Regions from separate parts of the Kitasatospora sp. NPDC036993 genome, predicted to be linked through region 2. Evidence: riboswitches for the same ligand, from Rfam matches in the RefSeq annotation. Region 2 holds a riboswitch; each other region holds the start of a gene.
What was found. A riboswitch is a leader RNA that binds a small molecule or an ion and turns the genes downstream of it on or off. The one in region 2 is predicted to bind cyclic di-AMP.

Region 1 (9,856 bases), on a different contig from region 2:
TGATCCTGGTCTACTCGACCACCACCGTGCCGTACTGCGCCTGGCTGCTGAAGGGCTACTTCGACACCATCCCGGTGGAGATCGACGAGGCCGGCCGGGTCGACGGGCTCTCCCCGTTCGGCACCTTCTGGCGGCTGGTGCTGCCGCTCGCCCGCCCGGGCCTGGCGGTGGCGGCCTTCTACTCCTTCCTCACCTACTGGGCCGAGGTGCCGTTCGCCTCCACCTTCATGCTCAGCTCCGACAAGTACACGCTGGCCGTCGGCCTCCAGACCTTCGTCAGCGAGCACGACGCCCAGTGGAACCTGATGGCCGCGACCGCCGTGCTGATCGCGATCCCGTCCGCGGGCTTCTTCTACCTGGTGCAGCGCAACCTGGTCACCGGCCTGACCGCCGGTGCCTCCAAGTCGTGACGCCCGGCGCCGCACACCCGGCGCCCACGGCCCCCCGCTCCTCCGATCCCCGAGGGATACCGTCCATGACCCAGAACCTGGCCGACACCTCCCGGCCTGCCGCCGACACCGCTCACGAGGCGAACGTCAGTGCGTCCAGAGGCTGGTGGCGGGACGCGGTCATCTACCAGGTGTACCCGCGCAGCTTCGCCGACTCCAACGGCGACGGCATGGGGGACCTGCCCGGCATCCGCAGCCGTCTGCCCTACCTGCGCGACCTCGGCGTGGACGCGGTCTGGCTCTCGCCGTTCTACGCCTCGCCGCAGGCGGACGCCGGCTACGACGTCGCCGACTACCGCGCGGTGGACCCGATGTTCGGCACCCTGCTGGACGCCGACGCCCTCATCAGGGACGCCCACGAACTGGGCCTGCGGATCATCGTCGACCTCGTCCCCAACCACTCCTCGGACCAGCACGAGTGGTTCCAGCGCGCCCTGCGCGAGGGCCCCGGCTCGGCGCTGCGCGACCGCTACCACTTCCGCCCCGGCAAGGGCGAGCAGGGCGAACTGCCGCCCAACGACTGGGAGTCCATCTTCGGCGGCCCGGCCTGGACGCGCACCGCGAACCCGGACGGCACCCCCGGTGACTGGTACCTGCACCTGTTCGCCCCGGAGCAGCCCGACTTCAACTGGGAGAACGCGGCCGTCGCCGACGAGTTCCGCTCGATCCTGCGGTTCTGGCTCGACATGGGCGTGGACGGCTTCCGCATCGACGTCGCCCACGGCCTGGTCAAGGCCCCCGGCCTGCCCGACCTCGGCGGCGCCGACCAGCTGAGGCTGCTCGGCAACGAGGTCATGCCGTTCTTCGACCAGGACGGCGTGCACGAGATCTACCGCAGCTGGCGGAAGATCCTCGACGAGTACCCGGGCCGGCGGATCGGCGTGGCCGAGGCCTGGACCCCGACCGTCCAGCGCACCGCCAACTACGTCCGCCCCGACGAGCTGCACCAGGCCTTCAACTTCCAGTACCTGGGCACCGGTTGGGAGGCCGACGCGCTGCGTGAGGTGATCGACCTCTCGCTCGACTCGATGCGCCCGGTCGACGCCCCCACCACCTGGGTGCTGTCCAACCACGACGTCACCCGGCACGCCACCCGGTTCGCCAACCAGTCCGGCCTCGGCACCCAGATCCGCACCCCCGGTGACCGCGAACTCGGCCTGCGCCGCGCCCGCGCCGCCACCCTGCTGATGCTCGCGCTGCCCGGTTCGGCGTACGTCTACCAGGGCGAGGAGCTCGGCCTGCCGGACGTCACCGACCTGCCCGACGAGGTCCGCCAGGACCCGTCCTTCTTCCGTCAGGCGGGCCAGGACGGCTACCGCGACGGCTGCCGCGTCCCGATCCCGTGGTCCGGCACCGAGGCCCCGTACGGCTTCGGACCGGTGGCCGGCGGGCCGTCCTGGCTGCCGCAGCCGGCCGAGTGGGCCGCTCTGAGCGTCGAGGCGCAGACCGGCGACCCGACCTCCACCCTGGAGCTCTACCGCAGTGCGCTGGCCGTCCGCCGGGCGCAGCCGGACCTCGGCGCCGGCACCGGTGTCGAGTGGCTGGAGAGCCCCGAGGGCACCCTGATGTTCCGCCGCGGCTCCTTCGTCTGCACCACGAACACCACCGGCCGACCGGTACGGATCGCGGCTCCGGGCGCCCTGCTGCTGGCCTCGGCCGACCTCGTGGTGGACGCCGGCGAGACCGTGCTCGCTCCGGACAGCACCGGCTGGTGGGCGGTCTGACGTGGTTGGAATAGGCTTCGGGACCGTGACTACGGCGCGACTCTCAGACATCGCGGCACAGGCGGGGGTCAGCGAAGCCACCGTCTCCCGCGTGCTCAACGGCAAGGCGAACGTTTCCGCCACCACCAGGCAGAACGTGCTGGCCGCACTCGACGTGCTCGGGTACGAGCGGCCGACCAGGCTGCGGCAGCGCAGCGCCGGACTGATCGGTCTGATCACCCCGGAGCTGAGCAACCCGATCTTCCCCGCGCTGGCCCAGGTGATCGAGCAGGTGCTCAGCCGGCACGGCTTCACCCCGGTGCTCTGCACCCAGACTCCGGGCGGCTCCACCGAGGACGAACTGGTGGAGATGCTGGTGGACCGGGGAGTGGCGGGCATCGTCTTCGTCTCCGGGCTGCACGCCGACACCACCGCCGCCCACGACCGCTACTCCAGGCTGGCCGGGCGCGGGGTGCCGTTCGTGCTGATCAACGGCTTCAGCGAGAAGATCGACGCGCCGTTCATCTCGCCGGACGACCGGGCGGCTATGTGGATGGCCGTCCAGTACCTGGCCGAACTCGGGCACGAGCGGATCGGGTTGGCCGTCGGGCAGCGCCGGTACGTGCCGGTGCTGCGCAAGATCGAGGGCTTCACGGCGGCGATGCGCGAGGTGCTCGGGCGCAGCCAGGCGGAAGCGGAGGACCTCGTCCACCACACGCTGTTCAGCGTGGAGGGCGGGCACGCGGCGGCCGGCGCGCTGCTCGACAAGGGCTGCACGGCGATCGTCTGCGGGAGCGACATGATGGCGCTCGGGGCGATCCGGGCGGTGCGGCAGCGCGGACTGTCGGTGCCGCAGGACGTGTCGGTGGTCGGCTTCGACGACTCGCCGCTGATCGCCTTCACCGAGCCGCCGTTGACCACGATCCGGCAGCCGGTCGAGGCGATGGCCACGGCGGCGGTGGACGCATTGCTGGAGGAGGTCGGCGGGAACGCGGCCCAGCGCGGCGAGTTCATGTTCCAGCCGGAGCTGGTGATGCGCGGGTCCACCGGGGCCTGCGCGCGCTGAGCTCCGGCCGTCACGGCCGACGAAGGGGTCCCGGAGGGCGGGTTGCTCTCCGGGACCCCTTCGGTGTGCGCGGGACCGGCCCGTGCGGGCCGCCGGCGGTCAGCCCTCCTGGGCGTCCTGGCGGCCGACGGTGAGGCGGTTTCCGTCGGCCGCTTCGCCGGTGCGGGTCTCGGTGCGGCGGCCGCGGGCCAGGTAGTCGCGCAGGACCAGTTCGACGGCGTCCTGCGGGTTCTTGGTGCCGGAGAGCATCATCGCGTCGATCGCGAGGTTCGCGTCGAGGGTGACGGTGACCTGGGCCATGTGACTCCTCCTCGGGTGCAGAGCAGCAGCATGCCCGTTGGGGCGGCGATCCACCACGGGAATCGGCGGAACCGGGGGAGGGGACGCCGGAGCCCCCGGGGAGGAGCGACCAGACTCTCCCCGGGGGCGGCGGGTGGTCAGCGTTCGGACGACGGCTGACGGCCGACGGAGGACAGATGACAGATGTTGAAATCTGTCATCTGACATCTGTTACCTGTTATCTGTCATCCGTCAGAGGTTCCCTGCCGGCTGTCACCGTCGTCCGTCGGCCGTGTGCCGTCCTCAGACCCGGCCGGCGAAGTCCGGGGCCCAGTTGGCGATGTTCTGCTCGCGGACGCCCGAGCTCGGGTTGGCGGCCTCGACGTACTTGCCGTTGCCGACGTAGATCGCGACGTGGTAGACGCCGGAGTCCTTGCCGTTGTTGGACCAGAACAGCAGGTCGCCCGGCTGGAGGCTGTCCAGCGAGACGTGGGTGCTGGCGGCGGCCTGGTCGGCGGCGACGCGCGGGACGGAGACGCCCGCGGCCCGCAGCGCGGCCTGGGTCAGGCCGGAGCAGTCCCAGCCGCCGTTGCCGGTGCCGCCGTAGACGTACGCCTGACCGACCTTCGACTCGGCGAAGGAGACCGCGGCGGCCATGCTGCCGGTGGCGGCCGGAGCCTGGGTCTGGGGCTGGGTCTGCGGGGCGGGCTTGGCGGCCGGCTTGGCGGCCGGGGCCTGGGGCTGCGCGGTCGGCTGGGCGTTCACGGCACCGCCGTTCGCGGACTGGCCGGACTTCTGCGAGCGGTCGAACCAGGTGGAGTCCGAGCCGGACTTGGTGGCGGAGGACTGGCCGGCCTGGGCCCGCCCGTTGCCGCCGAAGGACAGCTGCTGGCCCGGGTAGATGGCGTCCGGACCCTCGGTCAGGGTGCCGCGGTTGAGCTCGTACAGCCGCTGCCAGCCGCCCTGCACGCTGTGCTCGTCGGCGATCGAGGACAGCCAGTCGCCCTCGACCACGGTGTAGTCGCCGCTCTGGGCCTGCTGCTGGCGCTTCTGGGCCCACGCGCTCCGGTTGCCGGAGTCGGCGGAGCCGGTGGCGGCCTGCGCGCCGTCCTGGGCGGGTGCGGCGGGCTTCGCGGCGGGGGCCTGGGGCTGCACGGGCTTGGCGGCCGGCTTCGCGGCCGGGGCGGCGGGCTTCGGGGTCTGCGCGGGCTTGGCGGCGGTCGAACCGGTGCCGGCACCGGTGGTGGAGCCCGCCGAGGTGTCGACGGCGGCCGGGGTGCCGCCCTTGGTCAGGCCGGCCTTGACGGAGCAGACGGGCCAGGCGCCCGGGCCCTGCGAGGCGAGGACCTTCTCGGCGACGGCGATCTGCTGCGCCTTGGTGGCCTGGTTGGCCTGCTGGGCGTAGGCGGTGCCACCGAAGGCGGCCCAGGTGCTGGAGGTGAACTGGAGACCGCCGTAGAAACCGTTGCCGGTGTTGATGGCCCAGTTGCCGCCGCTCTCGCACTGGGCGACGGCGTCCCAGGTGGAGACGGACGCGGCGGAGGCGGTGCCGGTGGTGAGGCAGGGAACGGTGAGGCCGACACCCGCGACGCCGAGGGCGGCGATCACGCGACGGGTGCGGCTGGACAGACGGTTGCCGTTGGTGGGCAGCATGAAGACGCGTTCCTCTCCCACGCCTGCGAGGTGAGCTGTCGGATTCGGGCTGGAGTTGCCCGGCCGCGCCATGGGCGCGGCTTCACCCCTAGCCCTGGACCGTTCCTGGGATCGGTCCGGGGCGACTTACCTGTGGGTCCCCCGCTCCTGCCGTGGTGCGTTTTCGCGCTGCCAGGACATCCGACGGCAGGACTCGGCGTCGCGGATGAACCGGGTTCGTGTGGTCACGAACGGGAGCACGTTAATCAGACTGAAGTTCAAACCGCAAACTCCTGTGACGCGCATCACGGTTTAGTGGAAATCGCCAAAATTGCCGTCCGTCATGATCGTAAATGATCGTTTTCGGGCAATGCTGTTGCTGAAGGCGACAACTGGCTCCGCTTCAGAAGGGGTGTGACGGGGCGTCGAGGCGAGGAATCACGCCCCCTGGGAAGCGGCGGAGCGGCCGCGATTCGAGCGCCCCCGCGCGCGCTGCCTATTTCCTTTCAAATGGCGCCAGATCGGACATTCCACTTCATTGACACCCCGTTGCCGACTTCCTCCCGACTGCCTCCCGGACAGGATGGGGAAACAGCACGAGGGGCCCGGAACGCACGAGCGTTCTGGGCCCCTCGGTGCGCGCGGAGCGGCGCGCGGCGTCGACTACCGTCCGGCGCGTCCCTCGACGGCCGCGTGGGCGCCACGAGCGCCCTCCACGACCCCCTCGGCCTCGGCGGCGGCCGCCGCCTCCGCCTCGGCCCGCGCCAGGTCCTCCGGGGACGGCGTGGGCAGCGCGGCCAGGTAGGTGGAGGCGATCAGCTGGCCCACCGACGGGTACGCGCCCAGCGGCGCGGCCGACGGGCAGCCGGACTCCTCGGCGGCCGTGGCGAGCAGCTCGGAGTCCGCCTCGGGGCCGATCACCAGCGGGGCCAGCGCGGGGCGCTGTGAGCCGGTGTCACGGAGGTGGTTGACGGCCGCGGCCACCGAACCGGGAACGTCGAGCGCGGCGGCGACGACCGGAACGGCCAGTCGGGCGGCCAGCAGCACACCGGTGATGCCGGCCGCGGCGGCCGCGTCCTCGCCGCCGACGGTGGTCAGGACCACGCCGTCCGCGGCGGTCGCGATGGCGAACAGCCGGGCGCGGTCGGCCCGGGCCAGTCCGGCCTCGGACAGCCGGACGTGCACACCCTCGGCCAGCAGCGGGTGCGGGCCCAGCGGGTCGGTGACGGGTGCGCCGTACTCGGCGGCGAGCGCGTGAAGCCCGGTCAGGAAGGTGTGCGGGCCGGGTACCAGCGGCACCAGGACGGGCATCGGCTGTCCGGCCTCGGCGGCCAGGCTCAGCAGCTCCGCCACGGTGCGGTCCTCGCCGCCCACGCCCTCGGTGCCATTGCCGTTGCCGGGCAGGTAGCCGACCGCGGTCCGGACGCCGTTCTGCTCGGTGCGGACGATCGAGAGGAGCTCCTCGACGACCGAGCGGGACTCGGGCCCGGCGGTCGCGGGTACGGCGAGCACCAGGGCCGGGGCGCCGGCCGGAATCTCGGGGCGCTCAGGACGACGATGGCGCCCCCGCGCACGGGAGCCTGGAGTACGGACGGGCAGTGGCGCGCCCGGGATGGCTGCGGTGCTCATGCCGGAGATCGTAGGACATCGGCCCGTCCGGCTTGCAGTCGGCTGCCGTACGGGTTTCGCGCGGCCGCGGTGCGGAGCCGGTGAGTCTCCGGCGCCGGTCCTGACGCTTTGCCTACAATCCGGACATTCCTCGCCCGATCCCCGAGTGGGCGTCAGCATTGCTCGCCATTGCTCGACGCGATCCGAGGGGGCGGGCGTTGCGCCCGTGGCGCGTGAGATGTCTCACAGTGCGCGGGTGGCTTGACAGAGGGTCACGAAGATGCGACTCCCGGCATTCGAAGATCAACATTCAGCGGGGAGGTGCTCACGGCCGGTTATCGCGCGCCCGGTGATTCCATCGGCTATGTCCGTTTACGTACCGTCAGGAGAAAGGCCCGTGAAGAGTTCGGGGCCGCGGATGAAAGGCCTCGTGCACCTGCACCGTCCCGTGCTGATGCACGTGCACTGCGGCTATCATCGCGTCAAGTGAGGCGTTGTGCCGGACCGGTACGGGGCCGGTCCGTTCGTTCGGCGGTGCCGGGGCGCCGCGCTGGACGACAACTCCGGAGCTCTTCGGGAGACTTCTATGCACGACTCGCAGGACACGCACGGCTCGTACGACACCTACAACGGGATGGCCGCCGCCGATCTCCGGGGGGTGGTCTGGCAGAAGAGCCTGCACAGCAATTCCCAGGGCAACTGCGTCGAGTTCGCGGCCCTGCCGGGCGGCGATGTGGCGATGCGCAACTCGCGGTTCCCGGACGGTCCGGCGCTCATCTACACCCGGGCCGAGATCGCCGCCCTGCTGCTGGGGGCGAAGGACGGGGAGTTCGACCACCTGGCGGTCTGACCGACCGTCGTGCTCCGTCATCGGAGGGCCGTCGTGGGTGCCGACACCACGACGGCCTTTGTCTTTTCCGGCACCCTTCCTGGCGTCCTTCCCGGATTCGTCCGGCGGGCGTGACCGCTCGCGGACCGGGGGAGCCGGAACGCCTCGGCGGGACCTGGGGAAAGGGGCCGGAGTGTGGTCCTCCCGGGGCTTCCCCCGGCCGGCCACGCGCAGGTCCGGCGCGAGTCCGTGCCTGGGCGCAGGGCCCGCTTCGGGCGTGGCACCCGTCCCGGGTGCGGGGCCCGCTCGGGGCGCGGTGCCGGCCCCGGTCGCGATCCCCGGTTCCAGCCGCAGCTCCGGTTCCAGCCGCAGTGCCCGTCCCGGGTGCAGTACCGGTCGCACTGCCGGTCCCAGTCGCGGTGCCGGTTCGGGCGCGACACCCGGGCTAGGCCGAGCGCCGATGCCGGCCGCCGACCTCGACGGGACCGTCGAGCGGTGAGCGGCCGCCGAGTTCCGGATGTCCGTCCAGCGGGGAACCGCCGGTCGCCTCCGCCTCGAACAGCGCCCAGACCACCTTGCCGCTGCCCAGCGGGTGCCAGCCCCACGAGCGGCTGAACGACTCCACCAGGTGAAGCCCGCGGCCCGATTCGGCGACGAAGTCCGCCTCCCGGGCGACCGGGCCGATGCTGCTCGGATCGCTCACCGCGCAGACCACCTGGGGTGCGCGGTGCACCAGGCTTATTCGGATCGGCAGCCGGCCGTCCGCGGTCGGCTGTACGGGAAAGTCGTACTCGCCCTGGACGCCGCCCGCATGGTCGGGCCGTGCGCCGACCGCGTGCCGGAGCGCGTTGGTCACGAGTTCCGAGGCCACCAGCGCGACATCGTCGAACAGTTCCGTCAGGCCCCAGCGCTTGAGCGTGATCCGGGCGAAGTCGCGCGCGGTTCTGACGGCTTCAAAGCGAGGAGCGAGCGTACAGGTGACCACATGGGGGTCAACCGCCAAAGCCGTACCGGTGCTCATGAAGAGCTCCTCCCATAAGGGGGCGGACACGGCTGGACCCGCCGGGGTCATGCCGGTCACCTCCGACTCGCTCGGCCGCTCGGCCGCCCCTTCGACCAGGCGCGCGCGCACTCGAACGCCCGATGGCGCGGGGGACGCCGTCGGGTCGGTGCGCGGAGTCGCGCGTGGGGTCGACGCGGAGCCCGCGGGATTGCCAGGGATGTGCAGGTGCACGTGCACCATGGTGGTGTGCGCTCACTGCAGATGCAAGAGTCGATTCACGTGCAGTCGCACTATTGGCATATGCAAGCGCCGAATGCACGTGCATCCTGGTGCGTGGAGTGTGGAACTGATAGGAACATCCGTCAGTATCGGCACCGTGAGCGCTCAACTGATGGCAGACTGTGCGCTGTTTGCCCTAGGTGGAGGTTTCGACCGCATGACCACAGTTCAGCCGGGCGGCGGCTCGATGGTCCGCCGGATCCTCCTCGGTTCGCAGCTGCGCCGCCTCCGTGAGGCGCGCGGCATCACCCGAGAGGACGCGGGCTACGCGATCCGGGCCTCCGAGTCCAAGATCAGCCGGATGGAACTCGGCCGCGTCAGCTTCAAGGAACGCGACGTCGCCGACCTGCTCAGCCTGTACGGCGTCGACGACGGCATCGAGCGGGAAGCCCTGCTCGGCCTGGTGCGCGAGGCCAACAAGTCCGGCTGGTGGCACAGCTTCAACGACGTGCTGCCGGGCTGGTTCCAGACCTACGTCGGGCTGGAGGAGGCGGCCCAGCTGATCCGCACCTACGAGGTGCAGTTCATCCCCGGGCTGCTCCAGTCCGAGGAGTACGCACGGGCGGTCTTCGGCCAGAGTCGGCCGGTCATCAGCGAGGAGGAGGTGGAGCGACGGGTCAGCCTCCGTCTGCGTCGGCAGAAGCTGCTGGCCGAGGGCGCGAGTCCGCGCCTGTGGGCGGTCATCGACGAGGCCGCGCTGCGCCGGCCGGTCGGCGGGCCCAAGGTGATGCGCGGTCAGGTGCAGTACCTGATCGACGTCGCCGAGCAGGCCAACGTGGTGATCCAGGTGATGCCGTTCCGGTTCGGAGCTCACGCGGGCGAGTCCGGGGCGTTCACGATCCTCCGGTTCCCCGAGCAGGACCTCGCCGACGTGGTCTACCTGGAGCAGCTCACCAGCGCGCTCTACCTGGACAAGCGGGACGACGTCGACGCCTACATCCAGGTCATGGAGCGGCTCTGCGTGGACAGTCTCACGCCGGAGCGCACCATCGACCTGCTCGCCTCGAT
Region 2 (9,856 bases):
GTGCCGGGGCCGGTTCGGGTCATCCCCGAAAGGGGTCAGGAGGCAATGCCCCAGGCGATTCCGTCCAGGATGTCGTGCTCGCTCACGACCACCTCGGCGGCGCCGGTGCGCTCCATGATCTCCAGCAGCTCCAGCGCCCCGGCCGCGATCACGTCCACCCGGCCCGGGTGCATCGACGGGATGGCCGCCCGCTCGGCGTGGGTGGCGGCGAGCAGCTCCCGGGTGATCCCGGCGACCCGCTCCCGGCTGATCCTGGAGTGGTGGATCGCCGCCGAGTCGTAGCCGGGCAGGTCCTGGGCGATCGCGGAGACCGTGGTGACCGTCCCGGCCAGGCCCACCAGGGTGGCCGCCCCGGTCAGCGGGACGACCTCCTCGGCCCGGTCCAGCTCGGCGCGCACGTGCTCCCGCGCGGCCGCGATCTGCTCCGCGGAGGGCAGCTCGGCGTCGCCGAAGTACCGCTCGGTGAGCCGCACGCAGCCGATGTTCACCGAGCGCGCCGCCCGCACGTCGTCCGCGCCGAGCACGAACTCGGTGGAGCCGCCGCCCAGGTCGAACACCAGGTAGGGAGCGGGGAACTGACCGCCGGCCAGCTCCTTGGTGGCGCCCACGAAGGAGAGGTGGGCCTCCTCCTCGCCGCTCACCACCTCGGGCTCGACGCCCAGGATGTCGCGCACGCCCTTGACGTACTCGTCGCTGTTCTCGGCGTCCCGGGAGGCGCTGGTGGCGACGAAGCGCAGGCGCTCGGGGCCGACGCCGAAGCCGGAGATGATCTCCTGGTACTCCCGGCAGGCCGCGAAGGTGCGGGCCAGCGCGTCCGGGTGCAGCCGGCCGGTCTGGTCCACGCCCTGGCCGAGCCGGTTGACGATCATCCGGCGGTCGAGGTCGGCGATCTCCCCGGTCGCCGGGTCGAGGTCGGCGACCAGCAGACGGATCGAGTTGGTGCCGCAGTCGATCGCGGCCACGCGGGTCGTGCTCACTCGGACTCCTGCTCCGCCCCGGCCTCCCCGGCGGCGCGCTTCGCGGCGCGCTCGGCGGTCTTCTGCTGCTTGGCCGCGATCACCGCGTCGTGGTCCTGCTCCTTGGCGCGGTTACGGGCGACCCGCTCACCGGCGGCCTGGACCTCGGCCGGGGACACGCACGGGCCCTTGGCCCACCAGTCCTCCAGCATGCCGATCGCCTCGTCGCCGAGCGGATTGACGCCCTCACCGGCCGCCAGCGAGTGGCCGACCAGCACGTGCAGGCACTTCACCCGGTCCGGCATGCCGCCGGCGCTCGGGAAGCCCTCCAGCACCTCGATCGCGTCGCGCCGGGCGATGTAGTCCTCGTGCGCCTTCTGGTAGGCCGCGGCCAGCTCCGGGTCCTCGGCGAGCCTGGCGGTCTGCTCCTTCATCACGCCCTCCGCCTCCAGGGTGCCGATCAGCGAGGCGGCCTTGGGGCAGGTCAGGTAGTAGAGCGTGGGGAACGGAGTGCCGTCCGGCAGCCGGGGGGCCGTCTCCACGACGTCCGGGTTGCCGCAGGGGCAGCGGTGGGCCACGCCGCGCAGGCCGCGCGGTACCCGGCCGAGCTGGGCGGCGATGGCCGCGACGTCGGCGTCGGAGACGGCGGGGTGGTTCTCAGTGGTCATGGGGGGAGGTGTCTCCAACGGGGGACGGTGGGAGCGGAACGGGGGTGGCGTGGGGCGCCGCGGCGGTGTCGGCGGCGTCCACCGAGTCCCAGATGCCGGCGTACCAGGGCTTGGCGGCGTTCGCCCGGCCGGCCGCGGTGCTTCCGGGAACTACGTTCGGGGAAGCCGCCGCGCCGACCGTGGAGGAGGAGGGCGGGGCGCCCTGGCGGGCCGGATCCACCGCGATGTACGGGGTCTCCCCCGGCACCGCGTAGTGCAGCCGGGCGCGGGCCTGCGCCTTGACGTACTCCGGGTCCTGCCAGCGGGCCTTCTCCCGGCGCAGCTGCTCGACCTGCTGGCGGGCGTGGTCGGCCTTCGCCCGCTGGGCGGAGATCTCGGCGCGCTGGGAGATGAACTGCCGCGTCGGGTAGGCGAGGATCGCCACCAGCGAGCAGAGCACCAGGACGAGGACGGTCGCCCGGCTCGTGAACCGGGGCCGGGCCGCCAAGCCCGGGATCCTCCAGCCAGCCATCTCCCGTATCCCCTCCTGGTCGCGACGGTGCCCCGCCGTCCACCCTACGGGGTGAACGGCGGGGCACCGGTCAGGCGTGCGCTACCGGGAGCGCGCGGCCCTCGTGCTCGCCGTGCCGACTGCTTGATTGCTCCGCAGCGCGGCTGTGCCTGATTACTCCGCGGAGCGGCTGTGCCTGATTACTCCGCGGAGCGGAACCGCGGGAAGGCGCCGCGGCCGGCGTACTCGGCGGCGTCGTCGAGGATCTCCTCGATGCGCAGCAGCTGGTTGTACTTGGCGACGCGCTCGGAGCGGGCCGGGGCACCGGTCTTGATCTGGCCGCAGTTGGTGGCGACGGCCAGGTCGGCGATGGTGACGTCCTCGGTCTCACCGGAGCGGTGCGACATCATGCAGCGGTAGCCGTTGCGCTGGGCCAGCTCGACGGCGTCCAGGGTCTCGGTCAGCGAGCCGATCTGGTTCACCTTCACCAGCAGCGCGTTGGCGGTGCCGGTCTCGATGCCGCGGGCCAGGCGCTGCGGGTTGGTGACGAACAGGTCGTCGCCGACCAGCTGGACCTTGTCGCCCAGCTTGACGGTCATGGCCTTCCAGCCGTCCCAGTCCGACTCGTCCAGCGGGTCCTCGATGGAGACCAGCGGGTAGGCGGCGACCAGCCCGGCGTAGTACTCGATGAGCTCGGCCGCCGAGAGGGCCTTGCCCTCGAACTGGTAGGCGCCGTCCTCGTAGAACTCGGAGGCGGCGACGTCCAGGGCCAGCGCGATGTCGCGGCCGGGCACGTAGCCGGCCTTCTGGATGGCCTCGGTGATGAGGTCCAGGGCCTCGCGGTTGCTGTCCAGGTTCGGCGCGAAGCCGCCCTCGTCGCCGAGGCCGGTGGACAGGCCGCGCTCCTTCAGCACGCCCTTGAGGGTGTGGTAGACCTCGACGCCCCAGCGGACGGCCTCGGAGAAGGACTCCGCGCCGATCGGGGCGATCATGAACTCCTGGATGTCGACGTTGGAGTCCGCGTGCGAGCCGCCGTTGAGGATGTTCATCATCGGGACCGGCAGGACGTGCGCGTTCGGGCCGCCCAGGTAGCGGAACAGCGGCAGGTCGCTCGCCTCGGAGGCGGCGTGGGCGACGGCCAGCGAGACGCCCAGGATGGCGTTGGCGCCGAGCGAGGACTTGTCCGGGGTGGCGTCCAGGTCCAGCATGGCCTGGTCGATCAGGCGCTGCTCGGTGGCGTCGTAGCCGACCAGCTCCGGGCCGATCTGCTCGATGACGGCCAGGACGGCCTTCTCCACGCCCTTGCCGAAGTAGCGGTTCTTGTCACCGTCGCGCAGCTCCAGCGCCTCGAAGGCACCGGTGGAGGCACCCGACGGAACAGCGGCACGACCCGTGCTGCCGTCGTCGAGGCCGACCTCGACCTCGACCGTGGGGTTGCCGCGGGAGTCGAGGATCTCACGGGCTACGACGACATCGATGGACGGCACGAGGCATCTCCTTGCGGAAGCAGGGTCCGGTCTGACGGGGGGTGCTGTCAGCAGGACGATTGCGGAGTCGTTTACGACCAGAGCCTAACCGCCCGGGCTCCCGGGACCACGTCGACCTGGGTTCCGTCTCAGCGTGTGGCCCTCCTACCCGCCGGTAGTTCACCTGCTTGTCCCAGCTTGTCCCCCTGGAGCGGGCGAATACGGACGAAGGGGACCGGTAGGACCGGTCCCCTCCGCGCGTCGGGCGTGGCGGCTCAGCCGAGGTGCAGCACCTGGCCGGGCATGATCAGGTTCGGGTTGCCGCCGACGGTGGCGTGGTTCTGCTCGTACAGCGCGCTCCAGCCGCCGGACACGCCCTGGGCGGAGGCGATGGTCGACAGGGTGTCACCGGCGCGGACGGTGTAGTCGTGGCCCGCGGCCTGCGCGGCCGGCTGGGCGGCCCGCGGGGCGGCCTGCGGCTGGGCGGCGGTCTGGCCGGCGTACTGCTGGTAGACGCTCTGGTGGCTGGTCCAGTACCAGCCGCCGTTGTTCTGGTACCAGTACACCTTCGCGTCGGCGTCCCAGCCGGCCTTGCCGGAGAAGCCCTGGGCCTGCGGCTGCGGGGCGGCCTGCTGGACCGGCTTCGCGGCGGGCTTCGGTGCGGCCTGCTGCTGGGCGGCCGGCTTCTCGGCCGGCTTGGCGTGCTTCGGGACCTGCTGCTTCGGGGCCTGCGGCTTGGGAGCCTGCTGCTGCTTGGCGTCCGAGGAGGTGTCGACCGCGGCCGGGGCGCCGCCCTTGGTCAGACCGGCCTTCTGGGAGCAGACCGGCCAGGCACCCGGGCCCTGCGAGGCGAGGACCTTCTCGGCGACCGATATCTGCTGGGCCTTGCTGGCCTGGTTGGCCTGCGCCGCGTAGGCGTTGCCGCCGTACGCCTTCCAGGTGCTGGAGGTGAACTGGAGGCCGCCGTAGAAGCCGTTGCCGGTGTTGATGCTCCAGTTGCCGCCGCTCTCGCACTGCGCGACCGCGTCCCAGGTGGAGACCGGTGCGGCGGAGGCGCCGGTGGCGGTGAGGAGCGGCATCGCGAGTCCGACGCCGGCCACACCGGCGACGGCGATGGCCTTCTCGGCCTGGGTGCGACGACGGTGACGGCCAGTTCCAACGAGCAGCATGAAGAGGTCCCTCTCCGTACGCCTGCGAGGTGAGCTGTCGGGTTCGGACCGGGAGGTGGCCCGGCCGCCGTGTGCGGAGAGATCCCGCTCGGGCGGCTTCACCCCAAGCCGTGGGGACGGCAACAAACCTGGTTCCCCCGCCCCTGCCCAGGGTTCTGGTCGGTTTCCCGTGACGCGGCGGGCAGGATTCGGCGTTCCGCGTACGAGGTCCGCAGCTGCGAACTCCAGGGAGAGTAGACAGATCATCAGACCAATCACAAGCTCATATCGCCGATATCACACATAAATTACGGCGCGTGTCCGACCGCCTACCAACGGCGGCGATATGTCCTGATTGATGGCTGTTCACACCACCGCCGAGGGCGATCGACGACGTCCCGTCAGCGTGACCTCAGGGCATCGGCGGCTCGGCGGGGGCGTGCGGAGGGGCGTGCGGGGAGCGGCTCTCCGGACTGAATTCCACCGGGAGTTCGCGCAGCCCACGCATGATCAGGCCACCTCGCCACCGCAGATTCTCCGGGCTTTCCGCGAGCCGCAGATCGGGCAGCCGGGAAAGCAGGGTGGCCAGTGCGGCGCGCCCCTCCAGCCGCGCGAGCGGGGCGCCGATGCAGTAGTGGATGCCGTGCCCGAAACCCAGGTGGGGATTGTCCGTCCGGGCCAGGTCGAGGGTGTTCTCGTCCGCGAACCTGGCCGGGTCGCGGTCCGCCGCGGCCAGCACCACCAGCACCGGGTCACCGACCGGGATGTCCACCCCGCCGACGGTCAGCGGCTGCGTCGCGAACCGCCAGGTCGCCATCTCCACCGGCCCGTCGTAGCGCAGGAGTTCCTCGATCGCGGTGTCCAGCAGCGCGCTCTCCCCGCGCGCCACCGACTCCTGCAACAGCCGGCGCTGCCCGGGGTTGCGCAGCAGCGCGTAGGTCCCGTTGCCGATCAGGTTCACGGTCGTCTCGAAGCCGGCGAAGAGGAGGATGAAGGCCATCGCCGCGGCCTCGTTCTCGGTCAGGTGCTCACCGTGGTCGCTCGCCCGGATCAGGCCCGAGATCAGGTCGTCCCCGAGGTCCGCGCGCTTGCGGTGGATCAGCTCCAGCAGGTACGCCCGGATCCGCTTCACCGCCCGGCCCACGCCGCCGCGCTGACCGCCGCCCTGGCCCGGCTTCGTGTGGCGCACCATCATTCCGGCCCAGTCGCGGAAGTCGTCCTGGTCCTCGGCCGGCACGCCCAGCATGTCGCAGATCGCGTAGATGGGGAGCGGGAAGGCGAACTCGTGGATCAGGTCCGCCGAACCGCGCCGCGCGAAGCCGTCGATCAGCCGGTCGGTGAGCTGCTGCACCCGCGGCTCGAACTCGGCCACCCGGCGCGGGGTGAACGCCTTCGACACCAGTCGGCGCAGCCGGGTGTGGTCCGGCGGGTCGATGTTCAGCAGGTGGGTCATCAGGTCCGCCTGCCGCTCCCCCGGGATGCCCACCCGGCCGGTGCGGTGCGCCTGCCCGCTGTGGTGCGCCGGGTTCTTCGACAGCCGGCCGTCCGCTAGCGCCTGCCTGGCGTCCGCGTACCGCGTCACCAGCCAGGCCTCCACGCCGCTCGGCAGCGTGGTGCGGTGCACCGGGGCGTGCTCCCGCAGCCAGGCGTAGGCGGGGTACGGATCGGAGGCGAACTCCCAGGTGAACAGCTGGGGGCCGGTGGCGTCGGACGGCGCGGCGGCGGGCCTGGCGGGGTCGGGCTGAGCTGGCATGGACCGACCGTATCCGGTGCGCCGGGCACGCCCCTCCCCGACGGCGCGCGCCTGCCCGCGGACGGTGCGCCGCCGGGGTGCCGGCCCGGGGTGCCGACCCTCCGTGGACGGCTCTTGGACAGCTCTTGTCCGGAGCGTGGGCGTGAGCCTGGTCACCTGAGGGGTAACCACTGTTGCGGAGGGTCAGGACGTGCCTACGATCCTCCGCAATACGCGTGGGCGCCGGTGCGGTGTCGCCCACAGGGAGGAGCAGGCCATGCGGATCAGCGGGTCAGTCATCGTCATCGCGGTCCTCGACGGCGGGTCGGGCGCGGGCCTCGCCCGTCGGTTCGCCGCGGCCGGCACCGCCGGAATGCTGATCGCGGACCAGCACGTCGGCATCGCCGAGGACCTCGCCGCCGAACTCGACCGGCCCGGCTGCCCCGTCGTCGGCGTCTGCGGCGACATCCGCCGCCCCAGCGACGTCGCCGCCCTCGTGGACACCGCCGAGAAGCACCTCGGGCCGATCGACCTGTTCGCCGTGGCCGGCCCCGGCGGCGAGCGAATCGTCTCGCTCGCCGACCTGCCCGCCCACCTCGACCTGGAGCGCCTCGCCGAACTCGTCGTCCTCGTCGGCGAGGCCATCGGCGAACTCGTCCCGCCGCAGCGGCGCCCGGCGAGCGCCGCCACCGCGGCCTGAGACCCGCACCGTCACTCCGGCTTGAGGCCCTCGGCCGCGCGCACCGCCTCCCGGTACCCGCGCGCGGCCGACCGCAGCGCGGCGTCCACGTCCACCCCGGCGTCGTGCGCCCGCTGCGCCACCGCGAGCAGCAGCCGGCCCGCCGAGTCCGCGGTCAGCTCGGCCGGCAGCTCGTACGACTCGTCCGGCACCTCCGTGAAGCCCGCCCGGCGCACCCGGGACACCAGCTTCGCCGCGTACGCCAGCGCGGGCAGCCCGGCCGGCACCCCGTCCAGCACGGACTCGCGGTCCGCCTTCTCGGCCGCCTTCAGCTGCTCCCAGTTCGCCTCCACCTCGGCGGCGCCCTCGGCCTCGACGTCCCCGAACACGTGCGGGTGCCGGTACACCAGCTTGTCGACGATGTCGCCGGCCACGTCGTCGATCGTGAACGGCCCGGTCGGGTGCTCCTCGGCGATCCGGGCGTGGAAGAACACCTGGAGCAGGACGTCGCCCAGCTCCTCGCGCAGCGTCTCCCGGTCCCCCTCCTCGATCGCCTCGACCAGCTCGTACGCCTCCTCGACCAGGTACTTCACCAGGCTCTCGTGCGTCTGCTCGGCGTCCCAGGGGCAGCCGCCCGGGGAGCGCAGCCGGTCCATCACCGTCACCAGGTCGAGCAGCCGGGACCCGGGCAGGTCGTACGAGCCGGGCAGCACCTCGATCTCGGGCACCTCGCCCGCGTGCTCCACCGCGAGGCGCGCCAGCGCGTCGGTCAGCCCCGGATCGCCGTCCGGGCCGCCCAGCCACACCGTCGGCCCGGCCCCGTCGGGCTGCCCGGTCAGCAGCCGCGCCAGCCCGGGCGCCGACCCTGGCTCCACCACCTCCACCGTCACCCCGGCCTGCCGCACCGCGGCCACCTGCGGGTGCCCCTCGTCCCCCACCAGCACCCGCCCCGCCGACCGCAGTGCCTCCCAGGCCGGCCACGCCAGCAGGCCGGGAGCCACCCGGTGGGTGGTGGTCAGCAAGATCAACTTCGCGCCCGGAACATTCGTCGTCACACCCCGAACCTACCCCCGGCCCCCACCCCCGGGGCCGCGGGACGGCGGCCCGGCCGACTTCCCGGTCCTGGACGGCGGCGACCCCGCGGCAGCGGCGGCGGCAGGCGTGTTCAAGAGGAGGCCCCGACGACCGGGACACGACGGCTGGGGCTCGTCTTCAAACCCTCGTCGTCCGCCCGTAGGGCGGGCGGGGCGGCGTTGGGGTGCGTGCATCGCAAGGCGGAGGTGGGGGCACCTCCCGGCCGAAGGCTGGGGGCGGAGTCCATGCGGAGCATCGGCGACCGACGACAACGCGGCGAGGTGCGTGCCCTGGCGTCGCCCCGCAGGCGGGGGTTTGAAGACGGGCCCTAGGGGCGGGCCGGGGGCCAGGGGGTGGAGGCGGGGGTGAGGGTGGCGAGGGACTGGCGGAGGCGGCGGACGGCGGGGTGGTGGGGGCCGTCGCGGCGTTCGCGGTCGAGGAGCAGGGGCAGCAGCCACTGCCAGGCGTTCTGCGGGTCGCCGGCGGCGGCGAGGTGGAGGCCGATGCGTTCGCGGAGGTCGTGGCTGCGCTCGGGGTCGGTGTCGAGGCCGGATTCGAGGCGGGCGGTGTGGGCGGCGAGGAGGGCCTGGTACTCGGCGAGGGCCTCGGGGCCGTGGCCGAGGCGGTCGAGGCAGATCGCGGCGCGGTACCGGTGGTCGAGGCCCTGGGGGCCGTGCGGGCCGCCGTCGGCGGTGGCGGCGAGCCGGCGGTACTCGGGCAGCGCCTGCCGGAGGTGGCCCTCGTGCAGGAGGGTGCGGGCGTAGATGGTGCGGATGGTGCGCACCAGGGGCGCGGCGTCGCCGAGTCCGGCCTCGGCCCGGGGCAGCAGGCGGGCCGCGAGGCCGAGCACCTCCGGGTGGCGGCCGGCGTCCACCAGGTCGGAGAGGTGGGCGCACTCCGCGCCCAGGTCCGGGCCCGCGGGGACGACCGGCGGTGCCGAGGGGGCGGGCGGGAGGAGGAAGGGCCTCGGCTCCGAGCGGACCACCGGCGCCGCGGTGGCCACCGCGGCCACCGCGGCCATCACCGCCGACGGCTGCGGCTGGTGCGGGAAGCGGTACGGCCGGGCCGGGTCCGGCAGCGGGGCGTAGCGGGGCTGCGGGGCCCGTTCGGCCGGGGGCAGCAGCGGGAGCAGCCGCGCGTACACGGTCTGGGCGTCGGCGGGACGGTCGGCGGGCTGCTTGGCGAGCAGGTCGAGCACCAGCCGTTCCAGCGGCTGCGGCACCTCGGGCCGCAACTCCCGCAGCGGAACGGGCGGTTCGTCGACGTGCCGGCGCAGGACGCCGAGCGCGGTGGGCGCCCGGAAGGGCTCCTCGCCGGCGAGCATCTCGTGCAGCAGGCAGCCGAGCGCGTAGAGGTCGCTGCGCGGGTCGGTGGTGGCGGCGAGCGCCTGTTCGGGGGCCATGTAGGAGGGACTGCCGACGGGCACGCCGGTGAGGGTCAGCCGGGTGGTCTCGGTGTCGAGGGCGGTGGCGATGCCGAGGTCGAGCAGGACGGTGCGGCCGTCCTCGCGGACCATGACGTTGCTCGGCTTGAGGTCGCGGTGGACCACCGGGATGGCGTGGACGGCGGCCAGCGCGGTGCACAGCTGCGCCGCGACGGCCGCCGCGCGTTCGATCGGGAAGGGCGCGTCCTCGGCGATGAGG
Region 3 (9,856 bases), on a different contig from region 2:
TACCCAGCGGTGGCAACCTCGCCGACCCGGTGCACCGGAACGCCGAGGAGCACCCGGACGTCGCCGTGCTCAGCCGGAAGGTGAACGGCCGGTGGCGGGAACTGACGTCGGTCCAGTTCCTGGCCGAGGTGCACGCCGCCGCCAAGGGCCTGATCGCCACGGGCATCCGGCCGGGCGACCGGGTGGGCGTCATGTCCCGCACCCGGTACGAGTGGACGCTGCTGGACTTCGCGATCTGGACGGCCGGCGCGATCACCGTGCCGGTGTACGAGACCTCCTCCGCCGAGCAGGTCGAGTGGATCCTCGGCGACTCGGGCGCGGTCGCCGTGATCACCGAGACCGAGCAGCACGTCCGGGTGGTCGGCGAGGTCCGCGACCGGCTGCCGGAGCTGGCGCACACCTGGCAGATCGACGGCGGGGCGATCGCCGCGCTGGCCGAGGCCGGGAAGGACGTCCCGGACGCGACGGTCCACGAGCGCCGCGGGATCGCCGGCCCCGACTCGATCGCCACCATCGTCTACACCTCGGGCACCACCGGCCGCCCGAAGGGCTGTCAGCTGACGCACGGCAACTTCCTGGCCGAGTGCGGCAACGTCGTCGAGCGCCTGGCCCCGCTGTTCCGCACCGGCGACAGCTCGGTCCTGCTGTTCCTGCCGCTGGCCCACGTGCTCGGCCGGATCGCCGAGATCGCCCCGGCGATGGCCCCGATCAAGCTCGGCCACGTCTCCGACGTCAAGGACGTCACCGCCGAGCTGGCCGCCTTCCGGCCGACCCTGATCCTGGGCGTGCCCAGGGTGTTCGAGAAGGTCTACAACACCGCCCGCGCCAAGGCCCAGGCCGACGGCAAGGGCAAGATCTTCGACAAGGCCGCCGACACCGCGATCGCGTACAGCCGCGCGCTGGACGCCGGTGGCGCGGGCCTGGTGCTGCGGCTCAAGCACGCGGTCTTCGACAAGCTCGTCTACAGCAAGCTGCGCGCCGCCCTCGGCGGCCGGGCCACCCATGCCATCTCCGGCGGCGCCCCGCTCGGCGAGCGCCTCGGCCACTTCTACCGCGGCATCGGCTTCACCGTCCTGGAGGGCTACGGCCTGACCGAGACCTGCGCGGCCACCGCCTTCAACCCGTGCGACAAGCCGAAGATCGGGACGGTCGGCCAGCCGGTGCCCGGCTCCTCCGTCCGGATCGCCGAGGACGGCGAGGTCCTCCTCAAGGGCCCGCACGTCTTCACCGGCTACTGGAACAACCCGAAGGCCACCGCCGAGACCCTCAGGGACGGCTGGATCGCCACCGGCGACCTCGGCTCGCTGGACTCCGAGGGCTACCTGACCATCACCGGCCGCAAGAAGGAGATCATCGTCACCGCCGGCGGCAAGAACGTCGCCCCGGCCGTGATCGAGGACCGGATCCGGGCCCACGCCCTGGTCGGCGAGGTCATGGTGGTCGGCGACCGCAAGCCCTTCGTCGCCTGCCTGATCACCGTCGACCCGGAGTTCTTCCCGAAGTGGAAGGAGCTCAACGGCAAGCCCGCCGACGCCACCGTCGCCGACCTCGCCGCCGACCCGGACCTGCTGGCCGCCCTCCAGACCGCGGTGGACGACGGCAACGCCGCCGTCTCGCACGCCGAGGCGGTCAAGAAGTTCCGGCTGCTGGACACCGAGTTCTCCGAGGAGGCCGGCTACCTGACGCCCTCGCTCAAGCTCAAGCGCAACGTCGTGCTGAAGGACTTCTCCGCCGACATCGAGGCGATCTACCGGAAGTAGCCGCCGCCGGCACGCGGGCCGGGCCCCGCCTCCGCGAAGGAGGCGGGGCCCAAGGCCCGTGCGTCACCCGGCCAGCAGCGAGGTCAGCCGCCCGGCCAGCAGGTCCCAGCGCCAGGAGCGCTCCACCCAGCGCCGCCCGGCCTCGCCCATCCGCCGCCGCAGCTCCTCGTCGCGCAGCAGCCGGACGATCCGCTCGGCCGCCGCCGGGGCCGAACCGCCGGGCACCACGTACCCGGTCTCGCCCTCCAGCACCGCGTCCGGCGCGCCGCCGGAGTCCCCCGCGACCACCGGCAGTCCGGTCGCCGAGGCCTCCAGGTAGACGATGCCCAGGCCCTCCACGTCCAGCCCCCCGCGCCGGGTGCGGCAGGGCATCGCGAAGACGTCCCCGGCCCCGTAGTGGGCGGGCAGCTCCTCCCACGGCACCGAGCCGGTGAACCGCACCGAGGCCCGTACGCCCCTGGCGTCCGCGAGCTTCTCCAGGTCCGCCCGGTAGGGGCCGCCGCCGACGATCAGCAGCACCGCGTCCGGCACGTCGGCGAGAATCTGCGGCATCGCCTCGATCAGGGTGTCCTGGCCCTTGCGCGGCACCAGCCGGGAGACGCAGACCACCACGGGACGGTCCGCCAGCCCGAGCCGGCGGCGCACCTCGGCGCCCCCGGAGTCCGGGTGGAAGGCCGACTCGTCCACGCCCGGCGGCAGCTGCGCCATCCGGGCCGCGGCCTGCGGCCCGACCGCGGCGGCGATCCGGGAGCGGGTGTACTCGCCCAGGTAGGTCAGCACGTCGGTGCCCGCGCCGATCCGCCGCAGCAGCTGCCGGGAGCCCGGCAGCTGGGCCCAGGCGGCCTCGTGCCCGTGCGTCATGCCGAGCAGCCGCCCGGCCCCGGCCCCGCGCAGCGTGGGCGCCATCAGCCCGAGCGGGGCGGCGGCGCCGAACCAGACCGAGTCGCACTTCTCCGCGCGCAGGATCTCGGCGGCCCGCCGGGTGACCCGGGGTGTGGGAACCATCACCTTCGTCCGGTCCCGGATGACCGGGAACGGCTGTTCGGCGTCGAAGCGGGCCACCTCGCTGCCGTCCCGCCAGGTCGAGGCGTACACCACGATGCCGCCTGCGGGCTGACGGACGGCCATGTTGTGGACGAAGGCCTGGATGCCACCGGGGCGGGGCGGGAAGTCATTGGTGACGATCAAGGTTCTGTGCATCAGGCCACGGCTCGCTCGGTCGGGGGGTGCGCGGTGTACCGCTGGGTGATCCGTACGATAGGTCAACACCATGACCCGCCGGGAACGGAACCGCACACGGCAACCGTTTGACCCCCGGGTCAGTCCTAGTACCTAGGCCGCGCTACGGCGGCCCGGGCGTCCGTCGGTACGACGCCTCCGGTGAGGACGTACGAGACGAACGAGGGAGCGCAGTGGAATTGGCCCCGGCCACCGAGTCCGTGTCGTCGCGCGGCCGCCTCGGCCGCCCGCTCGGGGCGCTCGCCGCGCTCGGTGCCACCTGGACGGCCACCCGCGCCCTGCTGGTGCTGATGGTGACGGGCGTGCTGAAGGCGGGTGGCGACGTCACCGCCGACGTCTGGATGATCTACCACGCCTGGTACGGCGTGCTCCAGACCGGCACCTTCCCGTTCGACGACGTGACCTGGCAGTACCCGCCGGGCGCCGCCCTGGTGATCCTGCTGCCGGGCCTGCTGCCCTGGTCGTACCTGGTCTCGTTCTGGGTGATCTGCGGGATCGCCGACGCCGCCGCGACCGCGCTGCTGGTCCGCACCGGCCTGCGCCGGGGCCGGGCGCTGACCGGTGCCTGGATGTGGGTGGTGGGCGTCCCGCTGCTCGGCCCGATGATCTACAACCGCTTCGACGTCATCGTCACCGCGGTCGCCCTGGCCGGCCTGCTGGCGCTGATCCGCCGCCCGGCGGTCGGCGGGGTGCTGCTGGGCCTGGGCGGCATCGTCAAGATCTGGCCGCTGATCGGCCTGATCGGCACCCCCTCCGGCCGCCGCACCCGCCGCTCCTGGACGCTGGCCGGCGCCACCGCCGTCTCCATCGGCTTCCTGCTGACGGCCGGGATGAACGGCGCCTTCGACTTCCTGGCCTTCCAGAAGGACCGCGGCATCGAGGTCGAGTCGCTCGGCGCGCTGCCGCTGCACCTCGCCAGGATCGCCGGGACCTGGGACGGCCGGGTCACCATGAACTACGGCTCCCCCGAGATGCTCGGGCCGTGGGTCGCCGTGATCAGCAAGGTGATGATGGCCGGCACCCTGCTGGGCTTCGCCTGGCTGCTGCTGTGGCGCTTCACCTCCAAGCGCCGCAACGCGGCCACCATGTACGACGCGGCGCTGTGCGCGCTGCTGATCTTCGTGGTGACCAGCCGGGTGATCAGCCCGCAGTACCTGGTCTGGCTGATCGGCGTCGCGGCGGTCTGCCTGACCGTGCGCAGCACCAGCCAGCGGCCGGTGGCGGTGCTGATCCTGCTCGCCTGCCCGCTGACCCTGCTCGAATTCCCGATCATGTTCTCCCAGGTGCTGGCCAGCGGCCCGGCGGCGGTCGCCGTGCTGGCCCTGCGCAACCTGCTGCTGCTGGCCGCGGCCCTGCTCTCCTGCGTCCGGCTCTGGCGCTCCACCCGTGGCGGGGCGGCGCTGCCGCCGACCGTGGTGCTGGACCGCGAGCCCGCCGAGCTGTCGGCCGCCGGCTACCCGGTGCGCCCCGGCATCGCCTACGAGCAGGACCTGCTGGACGGCATCGACCACCCGGGCGCCCCGGTCGAGCGGCGCCGCCCCGGCACCCCGGCCCAGCAGCGCCGCTGACCGGCCCTTCAACGGCGCCGATCAGCCCGGCGGCGCCGCCGACCGGCACAGCGGCACCGCGGACCAACACAGCGGGGCCGCTGTTCAGCCCTTCAGCGCCGCCACCTGCTCCAGCCAGAGCCGGGTGAAGTCGTCCAGGCCGACACCCAGTTCGCGGCGCAGCAGCCGGTCGGTGCGGCGCTCCCGGTCCTCGCCCTGCCCGTCCGCCGCGCCGACCGCCCGGTAGAGGGCGACCAGCCGGCCCGGCCCGTGCTCGCGGGCGATCAGCTCGCAGGCCAGCCAGGCCTGTTCGTAGGCCTGGGAGATGCCGGTCGCGCCGGCGGTGAAGTCCTGGTCGGCGGGCAGCGCGGTGGGCAGCTTCCCGTCGGCGACGTCCCTGGCCAGCTCGGGGGCGATCTGCCGCGGGCTGCGGCCCGAGTCGCGGTAGGCGGTCCAGTCGGCGACGCCCTCGGACAGCCACAGCGGGGTCCAGGCCCGGGTGTCGGCCCTGGTCGCGACGTGGGTGGCCTCGTGGGTGACCACCACCTGGCGGCCGAAGTCGCTGAGCCGCCGGTACGCCTCCGGGTTGACCAGCACCCGGTCCGCCGGGGTGTGCCAGGGCGCGCCGGCGGCGGCCACGGTGACCGCCGCCATGCCCGTCCAGCCGGCCGGGTCGCCCTCCAGCAGCCGGGCGAACTGCTCTCCGGTGGCGGGCCGTTCCAGCAGCAGCCGCCCGGGCCAGTCGCCGCCCCAGACCTCGGTGACGGCGGGCACCGCCCGGTCCCCCACCGCGACCAGTTCGGCCGGGTCGGGGCCGGCGGCCGGCCCGAGCACCAGGCAGTGCGCGCCCGGCGCCGACCGGAGCGGCCCGAAGTCCCACGGCGCGGGCGGCCCGCTCGCGGCCTCCTCGCGCTCGACCCGCCAGTCGGCCCCGGCCCGTACCAGCTCGATCCGGCGCGGGTACACCACCGGGTACTCGTCGTACCCGGCGATCCGCACCGCCAGGTCGGCGGCGGCGGTGAGCCGCTCCGGCCCGCCGGCCCCGGCGAGCACCAGGTTGCGGTACTCCGCCCCGGCCACCGGCAGCCCGGACCAGGGCGGCGCCGAGCGCACCCGCTCCGCGAGCACGGCGGCCACCTGCCCGCGGCGGTCCGCCGTCCGCGCCGCGGGCGCCGCGGGGGCGGCCGGCGGCAGCGACAGCTGGGTCAGCCCGCCGGCCGCGAGCAGCAGCGCGCCGCGCCTGGACAGCGTGCGTCGGGGGCCGGAGCCGGGTATGTCGGCGGGGTCGGTCGGCGGGGTGCTCAGAGCCGGACCACCCCGGAGACCGGCATGGCGCCGACGCTCTCGTAGCGGACCCTGGCGCCCGGGCGGGGGGCGTGCACGATCACGCCGCCGCCGGCGTACATGCCGACGTGGTGCATGTCCCGGTAGAAGATCACCAGGTCTCCCGGTCGCGCTTCGGACAGGCTGATCCGCTGCCCGGCGTACGCCTGGGCCTGCGAGGTGCGCGGCAGGGTCACTCCGGCCTGCCGCCAGCTGTAGTACATCAGACCCGAGCAGTCGAACGCGTGCGGGCCGGCGGCCCCGTAGACGTACGGGGAGCCGATCATCCGCACCGCGGCGGCCAGCGCGGCCGCACCGCGCTCGGAGGCGGGCGGGGCGGTGCCGAGGTCCAGCCGGTCGGTGCCCCGGGTGGCGCGGCGCTCGGCGTCCCTGGCGTCCTGGGCGGCCAGCCGGGCCCGCTCGGCGCCGCCCAGGCCGTTCAGCAGCTTCTGCGCCTTGGCCAGCCGCTGCTGGATCTGCTGCTTGCCGTCGGCGAGCGACCGGCGGGCCTGGTCCAGCTCGGCGAGCTTGTCGGCCGCCTCGGTGCGGCGCTGGTCGAGCCGGCGCTGCCGGGTGATCAGCTCGTGCAGGCTCTCCTGCTGGCGGGCGGCGGCCTGGCCCATGGCGCGGGCGCGGGCCAGGTAGCCCTCCGGGTCGGTCGAGAGGATCAGCTGGGCCGTCTGGGTCATGCCGCCGCCGCGGTACTCCGCCCCGGCCACCGTCGCCAGGTCGCCGCGCAGCTGGTTGAGCTGGTCCTGGGCGCCGGCGATCTCGCCCTGGAGGATGGTGGTCTCGCCCTGGAGGCGCCGCTGGGCCTCCTGCGCCGCGTTGAACTTCTCGGACGCCTGCTCGGCCTCGTCGTACAGCTGCTCCACCTGCGCCTTGACGTCCTGTCGGTCGGCCGGGTCCGGGCTGCCGGGGGCGGCCTGGGCGCTGCCTCCGGTGGCCACGCCCAGCGCGGTGGCGGCGGCCGCGGTCAGCACCAGCGCCCGGGCGAGCAGTTGGGAACGACGGTGCACGGGCATGGCGGCAGCGGCTCCAATCCTGCGGCGCGGTCCCCGCCGCCGCGCCATGGTGGGCGGCCGTCGAGCGGGAGTCCGGTGGCAGACGTTAGCGAGTCCGGGCAACCGAGTCCAAACCCCTCCCAACCCGAATATTCGCCCACTAATCGGACATCAGCTCGACCTTCCGGAAAAGCCGCAGGCCCGGCCTTCCCCGAGGAAGGCCGGGCCCGGAAGCGTCCGAGCGGGGATCAGACCCGCACGATGCCGGTCAGCGGCATGTTGGTGACCGCCTCGTAGCGCACGTTCGTGCCCGTCCTGGGCGCGTGCAGCACCTGGCCGTTGCCGGCGTAGATGCCGACGTGGTGGGCGTCGGTGTAGAAGATCAGCAGGTCGCCGGGCTGGGCCTGGGAGATGTCCGTGCCGATCCGGGTGCCGGCCGAGGCCTGCGCCTGCGAGGTGCGCGGCAGCGACACGCCGGCCTGGTTGTACGCCCAGACCATCAGACCGGAGCAGTCGAAGGAACCCGGGCCGGTGGCGCCCCAGACGTACGGGCTGCCGACCTTGGAGGCGGCGTACGAGAGGGCGGCGGCACCGCGGGAGCTGCCGGCCGCGACCTTCACCGGCGCGGCGGCGGCCGAACCGGTCGAGATGTCGCTGCGGCTGTTGTCGCGCGAGGCGCGGTCGGCCTGCTGCTGCGCCTTGGCCGCTTCGGCCTTGGCGGCGTCGGCCTTGACCTTGGCCTCGGCCGCGGCCTTCTCCTCGGCCTGGCGCAGCGCCTGGCGCTCCTGCTCGGTCAGGGTGTTCAGCAGGTCCTGGGCGGCCTTCAGCTTGCCCTGGACGTCCTGCTTGGCGGTCTTCAGCTGCTGGGTGGTGGACTCCAGCTCGGCGAGCTTGCCCTGGGCCTCGTTGCGGTCCTGGTCGAGCTTGCGCTGCTGCTCCTGGAGCTCCTTCAGCTGACCCTTCTGGGTCGCACCGGCCTGGTTCAGCGCACCGGCCTGGGTGAGGAAGCCCTCCGGACTGGAGGAGAACATCAGCTGGACGGTCGGCGAGATGCCGCCGTTGCGGTACTGCTCGCCGGCGATCTCGGCCAGGCCGCCCTGGAGCTCGGTCACCTGGGACTGCTGACGGGCCACCTGGTCCTGGAGGCCGGAGACCTGCTTCTCCAGCTCCTGCTGCTTGGCCTGGGCGGCGTTGTAGTTCTCGGTCGCGACCTCGGCCTGCTCGTTGAGCTGGTCGACCTGCTCCTTGACCTGTTCCTTGGTCGGCTGCGGGTCGGCGTGGGCGCCGGACTGCGCGGAGAGGGCGACGGCTGCGGCGGCGACTCCGGTCAGGATCGAGACGCGGGCGCGGCCGGCGGGCTTGGGACGACGATGGGACGCCACGAAGGCGGACTCCTTCTTCCTACGGCCGCCTACCGGGTGAGCTGACGGGTTCGGGCCGGAAGCATGCCCTACGACGCCTCACGGCCGTTCCACCGGCCGACCTGGCGCCGATTCACCCCGGAGGAACGTGGTTCCCCGGCTCCGCTCCGCAGCGCCCCCACGAACTGGGCTCCCCTGTCGGGCAGTCGCTTCGACCTGCCCCGCTGCCTTGCGAACTCGACGGAAACCACCGCCGCCACCCTGGCTGGGCGATCGAGAGTGCGGTGGTTCAGGGCACGACCCTAGTAACTGAACCGTGATCGGTTCAAATCCTTGTCAGAAAAAAGACAGAAGATTGCCAAAGTTCTTTTGTGAAAATGACCGATGGTGACCACTGCCACACGTAAGGCTGATCAGTTCTCACCATGCGGTCACGAAACGCCGAAAACCCGAACGCCACCCCCACAAGGGGGTGGCGCTGATCACAGGTCCGGGGAAGGGGCCCCTCCGGCGTGTCGGGCCGTCAGACCCGGCGGATGGTGTTGATCGACATCGCGTCGGCCTTCATCACCTTCACCACGTCGCCGGTGTGCGGCGCGTGGACCACCATGCCGTTGCCGATGTACATCCCGACGTGGTGCATGTCGTTGCCGTAGACCACCAGGTCGCCCGGCTGGGCCTGGTCCAGCGAGGGCACCTTGGTCCCGTAGTGGCCCTGCTCCTGCGAGGTGCGCGGCAGCGAGACGCCGGCCTGGCCGTACGCCCAGACCATCAGGCCCGAGCAGTCGAAGGTGGTCGATCCGGTGGCGCCCCACACGTACGGCGAGCCCTGCTTGCCCATCGCCTTGGACACCGCCACCGCCGCGAGGCCGCCGGCCGGCGGCAGGCTGCCGAGGTCGACCCGGTCGCTGCCGCGCGAGGCGCGGTCCTCCTGCGTCTGCTGGGCCCGCAGCGCGGCTCGGTCGGCGGCGCTGAGCGAGTTCAGCAGGTCCTGGGCGGCCTTCAGCTTGGTGTTGACGTCCGTCTTGGCCTGGTTCAGGTCCTTGGTGGTGCTCTCCAGCGAGGCGAGCACGGTGGCCGCCTCGGTCTTCTGCTGGTCCAGCCGGCGCTGCTGGTCCAGCAGCCCCTTGAGCGCCTCGGCCTGGCTGGTGCCGGCCTGCTGGATGGTGGAGGCCTTGTCCAGGTAGCCGGACGGGTCGGAGGAGAGCATCAGCTGGACGGACGGGTCGATGCCGCCGGTGCGGTACTGCTCGCCCGCCACCTCGGCGAGGCCGCCCTGCAGCTGCGTCATCTGCTCCTGGCCGCGGGCCACCTGGTCCTGGAGCTGGCCGGACTGCTTGCGCAGCTGGTCGGCCCGCTCCTTGGCGCCGTTGTACTTCTCCGCCGCCTGCTCCTGCTCCTCCTGGAGCTGGTCGATCTGCGCCTTGACGTCCGACTTGTTCGGCTGCGGCGCGGCGTGCGCGGCCACCTGGGCGGAGAGGGCGACCGCGGTCGCAGCGGCGGCGGTGAGCACGGAGATCCGTGCGCGGCTCGGCTGCTTGGGACGGCGGTGGGATGCCAAGGGTCCGGCTCCTTCTTCCATCGGACTCACCTGATGGGATGAGATTCCGGAAAATAGGTTT

Region 1: it holds a riboswitch for cyclic di-AMP, as region 2 does, so the genes downstream of both, ACZ7C5_RS03525 (transglycosylase family protein) here and ACZ7C5_RS33365 (LysM peptidoglycan-binding domain-containing protein) in region 2, are expected to answer to the same signal.
Region 3: it holds a riboswitch for cyclic di-AMP, as region 2 does, so the genes downstream of both, ACZ7C5_RS24680 (C40 family peptidase) here and ACZ7C5_RS33365 (LysM peptidoglycan-binding domain-containing protein) in region 2, are expected to answer to the same signal.

What each region holds. Positions count from the first base shown of each region.
Region 1 is NZ_JBVJRP010000002.1:12,184-22,039, reverse strand. It holds gene ACZ7C5_RS03545 (sugar ABC transporter permease) at 1-410, shown strand, start outside; gene ACZ7C5_RS03540 (glycoside hydrolase family 13 protein) at 476-2,173, shown strand; gene ACZ7C5_RS03535 (LacI family DNA-binding transcriptional regulator) at 2,199-3,218, shown strand; gene ACZ7C5_RS03530 (hypothetical protein) at 3,318-3,518, opposite strand; gene ACZ7C5_RS03525 (transglycosylase family protein) at 3,801-5,171, opposite strand; cyclic di-AMP (ydaO/yuaA leader) riboswitch at 5,158-5,328, opposite strand; gene ACZ7C5_RS03520 (sirohydrochlorin chelatase family protein) at 5,793-6,758, opposite strand; gene ACZ7C5_RS03515 (DUF397 domain-containing protein) at 7,324-7,587, shown strand; gene ACZ7C5_RS03510 (ATP-binding protein) at 8,012-8,587, opposite strand; gene ACZ7C5_RS03505 (helix-turn-helix domain-containing protein) at 9,006-9,856, shown strand, end outside.
Region 2 is NZ_JBVJRP010000022.1:4,675-14,530, forward strand. It holds gene ACZ7C5_RS33345 (Ppx/GppA phosphatase family protein) at 36-977, opposite strand; gene ACZ7C5_RS33350 (DUF501 domain-containing protein) at 974-1,642, opposite strand; gene ACZ7C5_RS33355 (FtsB family cell division protein) at 1,614-2,111, opposite strand; gene eno (phosphopyruvate hydratase) at 2,315-3,601, opposite strand; gene ACZ7C5_RS33365 (LysM peptidoglycan-binding domain-containing protein) at 3,856-4,749, opposite strand; cyclic di-AMP (ydaO/yuaA leader) riboswitch at 4,755-4,920, opposite strand; gene ACZ7C5_RS33370 (cytochrome P450 family protein) at 5,141-6,481, opposite strand; gene ACZ7C5_RS33375 (SDR family NAD(P)-dependent oxidoreductase) at 6,738-7,160, shown strand; gene ACZ7C5_RS33380 (nucleoside triphosphate pyrophosphohydrolase) at 7,172-8,194, opposite strand; gene ACZ7C5_RS33385 (protein kinase domain-containing protein) at 8,542-9,856, opposite strand, start outside.
Region 3 is NZ_JBVJRP010000011.1:239,208-249,063, forward strand. It holds gene ACZ7C5_RS24655 (AMP-dependent synthetase/ligase) at 1-1,760, shown strand, start outside; gene ACZ7C5_RS24660 (glycosyltransferase family 4 protein) at 1,824-2,960, opposite strand; gene ACZ7C5_RS24665 (glycosyltransferase 87 family protein) at 3,173-4,567, shown strand; gene ACZ7C5_RS24670 (hypothetical protein) at 4,652-5,674, opposite strand; gene ACZ7C5_RS24675 (C40 family peptidase) at 5,848-6,894, opposite strand; gene ACZ7C5_RS24680 (C40 family peptidase) at 7,122-8,255, opposite strand; cyclic di-AMP (ydaO/yuaA leader) riboswitch at 8,266-8,419, opposite strand; gene ACZ7C5_RS24685 (C40 family peptidase) at 8,758-9,795, opposite strand.